3 regions of the Streptomyces sp. NPDC017943 genome follow, and region 3 is predicted to be linked to each of the others. Evidence: riboswitches for the same ligand, from Rfam matches in the RefSeq annotation. Region 3 holds a riboswitch; each other region holds the start of a gene.

Region 1 (4,426 bases), on a different contig from region 3:
CAGGACGTGGCGGAAGCGGCGGCGGTAGTGCTCGGCGACGTCCGGGAAGGCGCGCAGCAGGTTGACCGTCGTCATGATCAGGTCGTCGAAGTCGAGGGCGTTCGCCTCGCGCAGCCGCGACTGGTACATGGCGTAGGCCTGGGCGAGGGTCTTCTCGAAGCCGTCGGTGGCCTGGGCGGCGAAGTCCTCCTCGTCGATCAGCTCGTTCTTCAGGTTGCTGATCTTGGCGCTGAAGGACTTGGGCGGGAAGCGCTTGGGGTCGAGGTCCAGGTCGCGGCAGACCAGGGCCATCAGGCGCTTGGAGTCGGCGGCGTCGTAGATCGAGAAGGAGGAGGTGAAGCCGAGCTTCTTGCTCTCCCGGCGCAGGATGCGCACGCACGCGCTGTGGAAGGTCATGACCCACATGGCGTTGGCGCGCGGGCCGACGAGCTGCTCGACGCGCTCCTTCATCTCGCCGGCGGCCTTGTTGGTGAAGGTGATCGCGAGGATCTGCCCCGGGTGCACGTGCCGCTCGGCCAGCAGGTGGGCGATGCGGTGGGTGAGCACGCGGGTCTTGCCGGAGCCGGCGCCGGCGACGATGAGCAGCGGGGAGCCGGAGTGGACGACGGCGGCCCGCTGGTTGTCGTTGAGCCCTTCCAGCAGCGCGGCGGCGTCGATCACCGGGCGGGGGGCGCCGTCCCGGTAATGGGTGTCGCGGTCCGGCGGCACGTCGAACTTCCCGCCGAACAGATCGTCCGGAAGCGGCTCCGGAGCGTGATCGTCCTCGGGGGGCGGCGGGGGCTCGTCCGCGGGGCCCCGCTGGGCCTGGAGGCTCGCCAGGAAGTTGTCGTCAAAGAGGCTGCTCATCGCTCTCCGAGTCTAGGGCGCCCCACTGACAGTCCGCCGCCACCCCGGAGACATCGCCCCGGGCACCGGCGGGGCGGCCGGATCCGTGGCGCGATGTCACCCTCCAGTGCCGCATGATCACGTTCCGCTATGTCCGCAACGATCCCGGGCAAACCAGGACCGAGCCACCCGGATCGTTCACTCCGAGCAACGCTCCCGGGAAAGGTCACGAAAATGTATCGGGCATATCACCCATCAACCTTCACAGGGACCACACGAGTTGGCTACCGTGCGACCAGGCCGCACGACCGTTTCCGGCGAACGTCGCCGGGCCGCGCGGCCTCCGCCGAGTCCGGTGTGCCGCAGCGGCAGCCGGAGCCGGGGACCCAACCGAGAACCCCGGGGTGAATCGGCCCGCCTCCTGATCCGGAGAAGGCCGTAGGGCAACCCTTCCGAACCACCCGCCCGAACCCGACAGCTAACCCGGTAGGCGGACGATGGAAGGAGTCGCCTCCCTTGGCGTCGCACCGCAAGTCGCGTCCCACCGGTTCGCGCGTGGCAGGCATACGGACCCCCGCCCTGGCAACGGCGGCCCTCACCTCCGTGGCCCTGCTGTCCCAGTCGGCCAACGCCGCCCCCGAGGCCGACGACAAGCCCAGCCTCGAAGAAGTCGAGAAGAAGGTCGACGACCTGTACCGCCAGGCCGAGTCGGCGACCGAGAAGTACAACGGGGCCAAGGAGAAGACCGCCAAGCAGCGCAAGCGCGTCGACACCCTCCTCGACGACGTGGCGCAGCGCGCCGGGAAGCTCAACGAGGCGCGCGAGAAGCTCGGCTCCTACGCCTCCGCCCAGTACCGCACGGGGGCGGCCGCCCCGGAGACGGCGACGTTCCTGCTCGCGGACACCCCGCAGGACTACTTCGACCAGACCCAGCTGATGGACCGGATGACCGGCCGCCAGAAGGAAGCGGTCGACGACTTCGTCACCCAGCAGTCCGAGACGATGACGAAGCGCCGGGAGGCCACCGAGAGCCTGGAGAAGCTCACCGACGCCCAGGGCGACCTGAAGGCGGCCAAGGCGACCGTGCAGCGCAAGCTGGCCGACGCCCGCGCGCTGATGTCGCGGCTGACCGCCGAGGAGAAGGCGCGGCTCGCGGCCATCGAGCAGGAGAAGCAGCGGGAAGCCGCCCGCCGGGCCGCCGAGCTGGCCCGGCAGCAGGCCGCGCAGGAGCAGGCCCAGCGCGAGGAGGCCCCCCGGCAGGAGAGCGGCTCGCCGTCGCAGGACTCCGGCTCGCCCTCCACGCCGGCCCTGGTGGACTCCTCGTACGCCACCAAGGCGGACAAGGCCCTGGCGTTCGCGCGCGCCCAGATCGGCAAGCCGTACGTCTGGGGTGCCGTCGGTCCCGGTTCCTACGACTGCTCCGGCCTCACCCAGGCCGCCTGGAAGGCCGCCGGCGTCACCCTCCCGCGCACGACCTACGACCAGGTCGACGCCGGCACCACCGTCCCGGTGTCCCAGGCCCGGCCGGGCGACCTGGTCTTCTTCTACGACGACGTCACGCACGTCGGGCTGTACATCGGCAACGGCATGATGATCCACGCGCCGAAGCCGGGCACGTACGTGCGCGAGGAGTCGGTCTACTACGACGGCGAGTCGGCGATCCACAGCGTGGTGCGGCCCGCCTGAGCGGACACGGACGTTTTTGAGGGGCACGCGCGCGTGCCCCTCACCTCCGGCGCGCGTTGCTCTCTAGCATCGGCGCTATGTCCGGTCCCTCCCCGTTTGCCACCTGGTGGGCGACGTATGCGCTGGCGACCGGCACCGTGTCGGTCGGTCTCGACTCCGCGGGTCACGCCGCCCTCTCCCGCGTCGTGCTGGCCCTGGCCTGCGGGGCGTGGCTGGTGTCGGCCGTGAGCCTGCTGCAGCGGGCGCGCGGCGCGTGGCGGGCGGAGGTGCCGGCGGTGTTCACCACCGCGGCGGCCGCCGCCCTCCTCGGCACCGGCTTCACCGCCGCGGGTCTGCGGTCCGTGGGCTGGGCGCTGCTGGCCCTGTCCGCGCTGGTCTGGGCGGTGCTGCTGGCCGTGGAGGTCGGGGGCCGGCGGGGAACGGTGTTCCTGCGGTGTGTGGCCACTCAGTGCCTCGCCGTGCTGGCGGCGGCCCTGGCGGCGGCCGAGTCGCTGGCCTGGCCGGCCCACGCGGCCCTGGTGCTGCTGTGGCTGGGGCTCGCGCTGTACGGCTTCGCCCTGTTCCGCTTCCAGCCACGGCAGGTGGAGGAGGGGCGCGGCGACCACTGGTTCGCGGAAGGCGCGCTGGCGGTCTCGGCGCTGGCCGGGGCGCAACTGCTGTCCGCCGACAGCTCCCGCCTGTACCTGTGGAACGAGGACGACGGCGACGCCCTGCGCAACACCGCCGTCACCCTGCTCGTGCTCGCCGCGGTCGCCTGCGTCGCCCTGCTGGTCGCCGAGCTGTTCTGGCCGCGGCACCACTACGACGCGCGGCGCTGGGCGACCGTGTTCTGCTGGGCCGTGACGGCGACGGCCACCCTGGAGGTCGCCACGGCGCTCGACGTCGCCTGGCTGGACGTCGCCGGCCAGGCGCTGCTGTGGGCGGCCGTGGCCGCGTGGCTCGCCTGCACCGTCTGGGCGGCCGCCTCGGCCCGGGCCGGCGCCCGGGCCTCCCGGGTCAGGTCCAGAGCACGGCGATGAAGACGTTGGCCGTGGTGAGCAGTCCGACCAGACCGAACAGGCCCTTGTCCACCCGCTCCTCGTCGCGCTTCACGTAGACCAGGCCGAGGATCACGACCAGGAGCGCCAGCTTCACGCCGATCTTGATGTTGTTCACGGACTGGTCGTCGGCCTGATTGAGGCCGACCAGGGCGACGCCGGTGATCAGCATGGTCAGTGCGCCGTGCAGCATCGCGGGCGTGAAGCGGGCCGTACCCTCGCCCATCGCCTTCATCTGGGTGAGGAAGCCGCCCAGGAGCGAGGCGATGCCGATGATGTGCAGGCCGACGAAGAGGTGGATGAGGACGTCCATGAGGCCGGAGCCTAGCCAGGGCCCATCCGGCCGCCCGACACCGGCCCGGCCTCCCGAGCCCGGCGATCCGGCTCCGGCCCGGCCGCCCGGCATCGGCCCGGCCCGGCCACCAGACACCGGCCCGTGGTGCATATATGCGCCCTATAGCACCCGATCACGGTCGTTCGCCCATGATCCCGGGCATCGGTCATCACGCTGAGTGAAGCGAGGGAGGCCGAGGCGGGATCTTGGTCGCATACGGTCACCACCGGTCCTCCGGGGACAGTTCCGCACACCCGCCACGAGGGCCGCACGCGCACCTCTACCGTCCTTCACCAGGTGACCGGCTCCCCACCGCCGCCCGGGCCAGGGGCGGCAGTCGGACACCACCGCCGAGAAAAGTCCGGCGGCGGCCCGTCTCCCCTGTGCGGGCCGCCGCCGGACGCGCAGGCCGCCCGTCCGCTCCCGGCGACCGCACACCCCCACCGGCGGTCGAGGAAAGGACGTGGCTCCCAGGTGGCAGCGCACCGCAAGCCCCGACAACGCCCCATGGCCGGCGGCCCGGCCCGTACGGCCGCCACGATCG
Region 2 (4,426 bases), on a different contig from region 3:
TTGGTGGCGACGACGACCTCGGAGCGGTTCCCGCGCGCCCGGAGCCACCGGCCGAGGATGGTCTCGGACTCACCGCCCCGGTTGCCGTCGACCCACGCCGAGTAGACGTCGGCGGTGTCGACGAAGTTGCCGCCGGCCGCGGTGTAGGCGTCGAGGACGGCGAAGGACCGGTCCTCGTCGGCGGTCCAGCCGAAGACGTTGCCGCCGAGGGCGAGCGGGAAGACCTCGAGGTCGGAGGAGCCGAGCTTGCGCAGAGTCGTCGTAGCAGTCATACCCGGCGTCAACGACCGTGCGGAACGACACATTCCGGGAGCCGCGCAAAACCCGGGCAAACGAACCCGGGCAAACACCCCGGTCACCGAAAACCGAAAACCGGCAGCCCTGACGCCGGGGGGTCGTCGTCAGGGCTGCCGGTGCTTCGACGGGCGCGGTGCGTCTACGGGGTGAGTCCCTTGCCCCGCAGCCACGCCATGGGGTCGATGCCGCTCGCGGAGCCGCCGGAGTGGACTTCGAGGTGGAGGTGGGCGCCGGTGACGTTGCCGGTGGCGCCGACGCGGCCGATGACGTCGCCCGTGCCGACCTTCTGGCCGACGCTGACGCCGATCGACGACTGGTGCGCGTACCAGATCTCGGTGCCGTCATCGAGGGTGAGGACGGTCTTGTAGCCGTAGGAGCCGTTCCAGCCCGCCTCGGTGATGGTGCCGCTGTGGACCGCCTTGATCGGCGTGCCCGTGGGGGCGGCGAAGTCGAGGCCGGTGTGGTAGCCGGAGGACCAGTAGGCGCCGGCCTGGCCGAAGGTGGAGGTGAGGGTGTACGAGGAGGTCGGCAGCGTGTACTGCTTCGCGAGGGCGGCGAGCCGCTCGGCCTCGGCCTTCTTCTCGGCCGCCTCCTCCGCCTTCTTCTTCGCCTCGGCGGCCTTGGCCTTGGCCTCCTTCTCGGCCTTGGCGACGGCTTCCTGGGCCGCCTTCTCGGCGGCGGCCGCGGCGTCCTGGGCGGCCTTGGTGTCGATCTGGTCCTGCTGGTGCTCGACCTGGGCCATGATCCGGGCGCGCAGGGCCTCACCGGCGCCGTCGGTGCCCGGCTCGGCCTCGGCGGTCGTGGTGCCCAGGCTGCTGAGCGGGGTGGCGGAACCTTCGGGGGTGTCGTCGTCCGAGAGGAGGGAACCCACCGAGGGAAGGTCCGGGACGGAGATCGACACCGGCGGCTTGCCGGTCTGGGCGCTGGCCATGCCGCCCGCGCCGACGGCGGCTATGACGCCGACACCGAGGACGGTGGAGCTGCGGGCGAGTCCTCCGCCGCGCTGCTTGGAGACGCGGTGCCGGCCACGGACGGGGCGGATGGACTCCGCGGTGGGGTTCCACTCCTGGAACGGGCCCTCGTCGGTGCGCTGACGGCCGAAGCCGAAGGTCTCGGGGTCGCGCTGGTCCGCCGCGAACGGGGCAGCGGGGGCAGGCCGGTTGGACGCCACGTGGGCGTGCTCCTTTCCTTCCTTCTCGCCTACCGGGTTAGCTGACGGGTTCGGAGCAGGAAGGTCTCCTACGCGCGTATACCTGCCGTGCTGCCACGGCGGCATCCGCCCGATTCACCCCAAGTGGTGGTTCCCCGGTTCCCTCGCGGGATTCGGCGCGTGCGCACGGAGCCGCCTTCTGTGACGGCTGGGACGACCGCGCTGCGTTATCGAACGTTAATGGATGGCGCGGTGCGTATTCCAGCGCTTCCGCTTGATCATTAACCTTTTTCGCGCGGACCAACCTGCCATGACCGGGGTGAATCGGGCGAGTTGACCGCCTCCCGGGCTCCGCAAGGGACTTGACGGTGTGTCAGTTGTTATGCGCTGCGAGGCGGTTCACTCACCGTGTGTGACGGCCGGTCGACGGCTGGAGGGAAACGGCCCGGAAGGCTGGAGAGAGAAGGCCCATATGGCCGGAGGGACAACGCACCGAGGGCCGGAACCCTTTCGGATTCCGGCCCTCGGCCTTCAGTAGCGGGGACAGGATTTGAACCTGCGACCTCTGGGTTATGAGCCCAGCGAGCTACCGAGCTGCTCCACCCCGCGTCGTTGTGTTCACCAGTGTACGCCATCCGCGGGACGTCTCGCGCACACCCCGTATCGGCGCCGCGCTCAGGTCACCAGATGCCGGTTCGGCGCCTTGGCCCGCTCCTCGTGCTCGGGCAGGACGACGACCTGCGCTCCCCCGGCGGCCAGGACTCCGCTGCCGTCGGCCCCGGCCACGAAGGTGTCCGGCTCGCGCCAGGCCGTGACGACCCGCCGCACGCCCGCGTCGAGGATCAGCCGGGCGCAGGGTGCCGGGCGCGAGGCGCGGCGGGCGCAGGGTTCGAGGCTGCTGTAGACGGTCGCCCCGGCCAGCCTGGGGTCGGCCGGGTCGAGCTTGGCCAGGGCCGCCTCCTCGGCGTGCACGACCGGGTCGCCGCCCTCGCGTGAGTGGCCGCGGGCCAGTTCGGTGCCGTCGGCCGCGACCACCACCGCCCCGACGCTGAACGCGGTCCCGGAGGGCGGGCAGAGCTCCGCCAGCTCGCAGGCGGCGGCCAGCCAGTGGTGGTCGGCGGCGACCGGGAGCGGCCCGGTGCCGGGGGCGGTCGGTTCGTAGCGCATCAGGACGACGTCCTCGATCCGGCGGGTGTCGAGCAGCCGCAGCCGACCGGGCGGGTAGCCGCCGGGTCCGAAGAGGCGGGGCGCGGCGGGGTCGCCCACGAAGAGCGGGGCGAGGACCAGCTGGATCTCGTCGGCGAGCTCCTGGGTGAGCAGCTGGGTGTGGATCAGGCCGCCGCCCTCGACCATCAGCCGCCGCACGCCCCGCACGTCGTGCAGGTGGGTGAGGAGCCGGCGCCAGTCGAGGCTCGCGCCCAGGGGGACGACGTCGGTGGCGAGGCCGAGGGCGCGGGCGCGCCGCGCGCCCTCGTCGGTGGTGTAGAGGACCTTCTCGCCGCCGGTGTGCCAGAAGTTGGCGTCCGGGTCGAGGTCGCCGGTGCCGCTGACGGTGACCTTGAGGGGGTACTCGGGCCGGCCCGCGGCGGCACGGGCGGCGCGGCGCTGCGGGGAGTTGACCAGGAGGCGGGGGTTGTCGGCCCGGATCGTGCCCGCGCCGACCAGAATCGCGTCGACGGACGCGCGCACCTCGTCGACCCGGTCGAAGTCGGCCGGGCTCGACAGGAGCAGGCGTTCGGGTCCGGTGTCGTCCAGGTAGCCGTCGAGGGAGACGGCGGCGGACAGCAGGACGTACGGGTGAGGCATCGACGCTCCGCGGCTGGTCGGAAGGGCGGGACTGGACGGGACGGGCGGGACGGGCACGGGTGGGGCGGGACGGGGCTGGACGGGCAGAGTGGGACGTGGCCAAGTCTTACGCGGTCACCCGGCCGGACGTGGACGGCACCCCCCGCCGCCGGCCGCACCGGCGGAACTCGGCGCCGGCTGAACCGCCGTCCGGCCGGGGACGGCCGTGCAACGGTCTGCTTGCCGCTCGGCTCTTCGGGTACAGCCTTTGCAAGAGGGCGACCTCCACAGCACCCGGAGCTTATGGAAAGTGACCGTTTTGTGACCGGATTCGGCGGGCCCGGTGACCACCGGGCCAGGGGGCCGGGTGAGGGCCCGGAAGCCGTCGCCTCGCAGATCGCCGATGCGGTGGACAGCCTGGCGGCCCTGTGGACGGTCGCGGCCCAGGAGGCGTCCCTGCGGCTGTCCCCGCATCAGTTGCGGGCGCTGCGCGCGGTGCAGACCGCACCCGGACTCAACCTCACCGCCCTGGCGGAGCGGCTGGACATCGGTCTGCCCACCGCCAGCCGCCTCTGCGACCGGCTCGCGGCGGCCGGCCTGCTGGAACGGGCCCCGCACCCGGACACCCGCCGTGAGGTCCAGCTCCGGCTCACCACGCACGGCCACAACGTCCTGAGCGACGTCGCCGCTCGCCGCACCCATGCCCTCACCGTCGCCGTGGCCGCGATGCGGCCGGCCGAACGGGACGCACTGAGAAGGGGATTGCGCGCCTTCCTGGCCGCCCAGCACCACACGCCTCCCCGGGCCGGCGAGCCACCGGGCCCGTGAGAAGTCCGGTGCGACGGAACGGCCGGTCCCCCGCCGCCACCCCGGCCCTCACGCCCCGGGCGAGCCCCCCTTCAGCACCGCCACGCACGTGTCGTCGCTCACCGGCCGGGCCGCGCTGCCCGAGTCGCGCAGCACCACCGCGGCGACCACCGCCGGGTCGCAGGTCAGCAGCACGTCCTCGGGCGGGCTCCAGCGGCTGGGCAGACCGTCACTGTGCAGCACCAGCAGGCTGTCCTCGTGCCACGGCCCGCTCTGCACGGGGACGTCGGCCGGGGCCTGGGCGCCCACGATGCCGGGCCGGGACAGCAGCGGCCGCCACTCCCCGCCGGTGCGCAGCCGGGCGCCGACGTTGCCGATCCCGGCGAA
Region 3 (4,426 bases):
CCCGCATCGCCGAGGAGGACACCGAGGCGCCCTTCTCCATCGACGACGTGGCCGGCGGCATCGTCGCCAAGCTCGTCCACCGCCACCCGCACGTGTTCGGCGACGCGACGGCCACCACCCCCGAGGAGGTCAAGGCCCACTGGCTGCGCACCAAGGCGATCGAGAAGCAGCGCACCTCCGTCACCGACGGCGTCCCCCTCGGCCAGCCGGGACTGGCCCTGGCCGCCAAGCTCGCCTCCCGGGCCCGTACGGCCGGGCTCGACATACCCCTGCCCCCGGTCGAGGGCATCGGCTACGAGCTGCTGGCCCTGGCGGTCCGCGCCGAGGCCGACGGCGTCGACCCGGAGGCGGCGCTCAGAGCCGCGGCCCGCGCCTACCGGGACGCGATCCTGCGGGCCGAGGGCTGAGCGGACCCGGGCCGGGCGGGGCCGGCGGGCCGGATACCGTCGGACCGTGACCGACCAGCCCCAGCCCAGCACGCCCGCCACCGCCCCGGAACTCTTCACCTGGGAGTTCGCGAGCGACCCCTATCCCGCCTACGCCTGGCTGCGCGAGCACGCCCCGGTGCACCGCACGCGGCTGCCCAGCGGGGTGGAGGCCTGGCTGGTCACGCGCTACGCGGACGCCAAGCAGACGCTCGCCGATCCCCGGCTCTCCAAGAACCCGGCGCATCACGACGAACCGGCCCACGCCAAGGGCAAGACCGGGATCCCGGGGGAGCGCAAGGCGGAGCTGATGACGCACCTGCTGAACATCGACCCGCCGGACCACACCCGGCTGCGGCGGCTGGTGTCCAAGGCGTTCACGCCCCGCCGGGTCGCCGAGTTCGCCCCCCGGGTGCAGGAGCTGACCGACGGGCTCATCGACCGGTTCGCGCGGACGGGGTCGGCGGACCTCATCCACGAGTTCGCCTTCCCGCTGCCCATCTACGCCATCTGCGACCTGCTCGGCGTCCCCCGCGAGGACCAGGACGACTTCCGCGACTGGGCGGGCATGATGATCCGTCACCAGGGCGGGCCCCGCGGCGGCGTCGCCCGCTCGGTGAAGAAGATGCGCGGCTACCTCGCCGAGCTGATCCACCGCAAGCGCCAGGCGCTGCCCGACGAACCGGCCCCCGGCGAGGACCTCATCTCCGGGCTCATCCGCGCCTCCGACCACGGTGAGCACCTCACCGAGAACGAGGCGGCGGCCATGGCGTTCATCCTGCTGTTCGCCGGGTTCGAGACGACCGTCAACCTCATCGGCAACGGCACCTACGCCCTGCTCACCCACCCCGGGCAGCGGGCCCGCCTGCAGGCGTCCCTCGCCGCCGGGGAGCAGGACCTGCTGGCCACCGGCGTGGAGGAACTGCTGCGCTACGACGGCCCCGTCGAGCTCGCGACCTGGCGCTTCGCCACGCAGCCGCTGACGGTCGGCGGGCAGCGCATCGAGGCCGGCGACCCGGTCCTGGTGGTGCTGGCGGCCGCGGACCGGGACCCGGAGCGGTTCGCCGAGCCGGACACGCTGGACCTGTCCCGCCGGGACAACCAGCACCTCGGGTACGGCCACGGCATCCACTACTGCCTCGGCGCCCCACTCGCCCGGCTGGAGGGCCAGACCGCCCTCGCCACGCTGCTGACGCGCCTGCCCGACCTCCGGCTCGCGGCCGACCCGGACGAGCTGCGCTGGCGCGGCGGGCTCATCATGCGAGGGCTGCGGACCCTCCCGGTGGAGTTCACTCCGGTGTGACGGCCGCCATGACCAGCGAGCGCTCCCGCCAAACATGACACGCCGTCATGTCTGTGATCTTCACGTGATCTGCGCGGCATGAACTTGTGACAAGTGATCGTCTGCCTATACGTTCACCCATCAACGCGGCCCGGAGACGGCGCCGCGCGGGTCACTGCTGTCTTGCGAAAGGTCTCCGTATGCTCTCCGGGAACGGTCGTCACCGTCGCCCCCGCCAGGCTCCGGCTCTCCTCGTCGCGGCCGGAGTGACCGGCTCCGCCATCGCGATCCCGCTCCTCGGGGCCTCCGGTGCCAGCGCTGCCGACGGCGCCACCTGGGACCGGATCGCGGACTGCGAGACCGGCGGGGCCTGGAGCCAGAACAGCGGCAACGGCTACTACGGCGGCCTCGCGCTCTCCCAGGAGGACTGGGAGAGCCACGGCGGTCTCGACTACGCCGCGAGCGCCGATCTGGCCAGCCGTTCGCAGCAGATAGCCGTGGCCGAGAGAATCCTCGCCGAACAGGGGGTCGGCGCCTGGCACACCTGTGGGCTCCTCTCCGGCCTCGAGAAGGGTTCGTCGGGTTCGGGCGATGCGTCCGGCTCGTCCGGCGATTCCGCTCCGACGGACTCGCCCGGACTGCTCGACTCGCTCGGATCCTCCGGGTCCTCCGCCTCGCCCTCCCCGTCCGCGTCGTCCCCGTCGTCTTCCCCGTCCGGCTCGGCGTCACCTGACGCTTCGTCGGCATCTCGGGGCGAATCGGATGATTCCGGCACATCGCGCGCCTCTCGCAGTGCCGATCGGGGGTCGGACGGCTCGCGGTCGGCCACGCCCGAGAGTGAGGCATCCGGCAAGTCCCGCCCGAGCGACGGCTCCTCGGCCGCGGCGGACACCGGCTCCCCCAGTGCCGACGAGAGCACCGAGTCCGCGGACGGCACTGCGAACGCGTCCTCGGGGCGCCACGCCTCGCGCGGCGAGGAGGGTTCCGACGAGAAGTCGGAGGGCGCCTACATCGTCGGCGTCGGGGACAGCGCCTGGTCCATCGCCGACTCCCTCCGGATCGACGGGGGATGGGACGAGCTGTACGCCGGGGGCGAGAAGGCCGCCGACAGCGACCCGGAGCCCGTTCTGCCCGGTCAGACGCTTACCGCAGAGGACGAAACGGACGGGAAGTAGCCGTTCGGGCAGTGCGGGAACGGCGGCGGAAGTCGCCCCGAATCGACGCGAGTTCACGCCATGTTTCGCGGCCTATGTCCCGTATAAACGTGGTGAGAGATAGGTCTCAGAAGCCTTGATCGTCTTTGAAATTCCGGCGATCGCCTGTCTACGGTCGTGACCGCTCGCCACCGCGAGCCCCGGCGGCCGCAACGCCGAATCCTGCCAGCGGCCGTACGGGAACAGTCGTCGCGTCAAGCGCCGTAGGCAGGAGCGGGGGACCCAAGGTAGGTGCCCGACCGGCTCGTTGAGCCGGAAGGGCTAGGGGTGGAGCCGCGTCCCGTGAGGGACGTGGCCGGGCAACTCAACCGGCCCGAACCCGACAGCTCACCTCGCAGGCGTCGGTGAGGGGATCCATCCATGCTGTTTTCCGGCAAGGGCAAGCACCGTCGTCCGTCCAAGGCCACTCGCGCCATCGCCGTCGCCGGTGTCGCCTCCGCCGCCGTCGCCGCTCCGCTGATGGCGGCCGGCAACGCCTCCGCCGCCACCGCCTCCGAGTGGGACGCCGTCGCCCAGTGCGAGTCCGGCGGCAACTGGTCCATCAACACCGGCAACGGCTACTACGGCGGTCTGCAGTTCTCCGCCTCCACGTGGGCCGGTTACGGCGGCACGCAGTACGCCTCCACCGCCGACAAGGCCTCGAAGGCGCAGCAGATCGAGATCGCCGAGAAGGTCCTCGCCAGCCAGGGCAAGGGTGCCTGGCCGGTCTGCGGCAAGGGCCTGTCGAGCGCCGGTTACACCGGCGGCGGTTCCACCGACTCCGGCAGCTCCGCCGGCTCCTCGCAGCAGAACCAGCAGAGCCAGCAGAGCCAGCAGAGCACCGAGTCCCGCGAGGCCGAGCAGCAGCCGGCCTCCCGTTCCGACGAGCGCCCGGCCGCCAAGAAGACCGTCACCACCCCGACCGGCAAGAAGGTCAAGAAGGGCGATGGCGAGTACAAGGTCGTCAAGGGCGACACCCTCAGCTCGATCGCGGCCGAGGAGAAGGTCAAGGGCGGCTGGGAGAAGCTGTTCCGGCTGAACAAGGACATCGTCGAGGACGCCAACCTCATCTACCCGGGCCAGCAGCTGCACCTGAAGTAAGCAGCAGCTCCCCCCGCCGCAGGGCGGTCCGCACCGCACACCCGCGGTCCGGCCGCCCGGCGGCCCCGCCCCCGCGGGAGGCCCTCGCCCTGACAGGCGGCCCCCCGCCGCACGGGCGGGACCCCCGTCCCCACGGGCTCCCCGCCCCGGTGCGCGTTCCCCCGTACGCACCGGGGCGGGGTCATGTCCGCCCGGGCTCCCGGGGCCGAGTTTCGGCCCGTTGCGGCGAACCGCCTTTGTTCCGTTCGGAAACAATTTACTCTCGGTTCTGTCCATGGGGTGGGCGACCCGGTGGCCGATCGCCCCGGGCCGGTTAGGCTCATGTCGCGAGCCACCGGGCCCGCACCCCGCCGGGTCCACGCGACCCGCGTCACCGCGTCACATAAGAAGGAGATGCTCGTGCCGTCCATCGACGTCGTCGTAGC

The links. Region 3 has a riboswitch for cyclic di-AMP ahead of ACH4C6_RS26670 (transglycosylase family protein). Riboswitches for the same ligand answer to the same signal wherever they lie in the genome.
Region 1: another riboswitch for cyclic di-AMP. It lies ahead of ACH4C6_RS04280 (NlpC/P60 family protein); the one in region 3 lies ahead of ACH4C6_RS26670 (transglycosylase family protein).
Region 2: another riboswitch for cyclic di-AMP. It lies ahead of ACH4C6_RS16970 (M23 family metallopeptidase); the one in region 3 lies ahead of ACH4C6_RS26670 (transglycosylase family protein).

Annotation. Positions count from the first base shown of each region.
Region 1 is NZ_JBIRHH010000001.1:970,263-974,688, forward strand. It holds gene pcrA (DNA helicase PcrA) at 1-846, opposite strand, end outside; cyclic di-AMP (ydaO/yuaA leader) riboswitch at 1,160-1,334, shown strand; gene ACH4C6_RS04280 (NlpC/P60 family protein) at 1,342-2,511, shown strand; gene ACH4C6_RS04285 (hypothetical protein) at 2,589-3,530, shown strand; gene ACH4C6_RS04290 (hypothetical protein) at 3,508-3,861, opposite strand; gene ACH4C6_RS04295 (NlpC/P60 family protein) at 4,357-4,426, shown strand, end outside.
Region 2 is NZ_JBIRHH010000004.1:728,388-732,813, reverse strand. It holds gene ACH4C6_RS16975 (aldo/keto reductase) at 1-272, opposite strand, end outside; gene ACH4C6_RS16970 (M23 family metallopeptidase) at 437-1,468, opposite strand; cyclic di-AMP (ydaO/yuaA leader) riboswitch at 1,480-1,636, opposite strand; tRNA gene ACH4C6_RS16965 (tRNA-Met) at 1,983-2,056, opposite strand; gene ACH4C6_RS16960 (dihydrofolate reductase family protein) at 2,123-3,253, opposite strand; gene ACH4C6_RS16955 (MarR family winged helix-turn-helix transcriptional regulator) at 3,554-4,060, shown strand; gene ACH4C6_RS16950 (SpoIIE family protein phosphatase) at 4,109-4,426, opposite strand, start outside.
Region 3 is NZ_JBIRHH010000008.1:378,136-382,561, forward strand. It holds gene ACH4C6_RS26655 (nucleoside triphosphate pyrophosphohydrolase) at 1-407, shown strand, start outside; gene ACH4C6_RS26660 (cytochrome P450) at 454-1,728, shown strand; gene ACH4C6_RS26665 (transglycosylase family protein) at 1,908-2,882, shown strand; cyclic di-AMP (ydaO/yuaA leader) riboswitch at 3,111-3,277, shown strand; gene ACH4C6_RS26670 (transglycosylase family protein) at 3,282-4,001, shown strand; gene eno (phosphopyruvate hydratase) at 4,401-4,426, shown strand, end outside.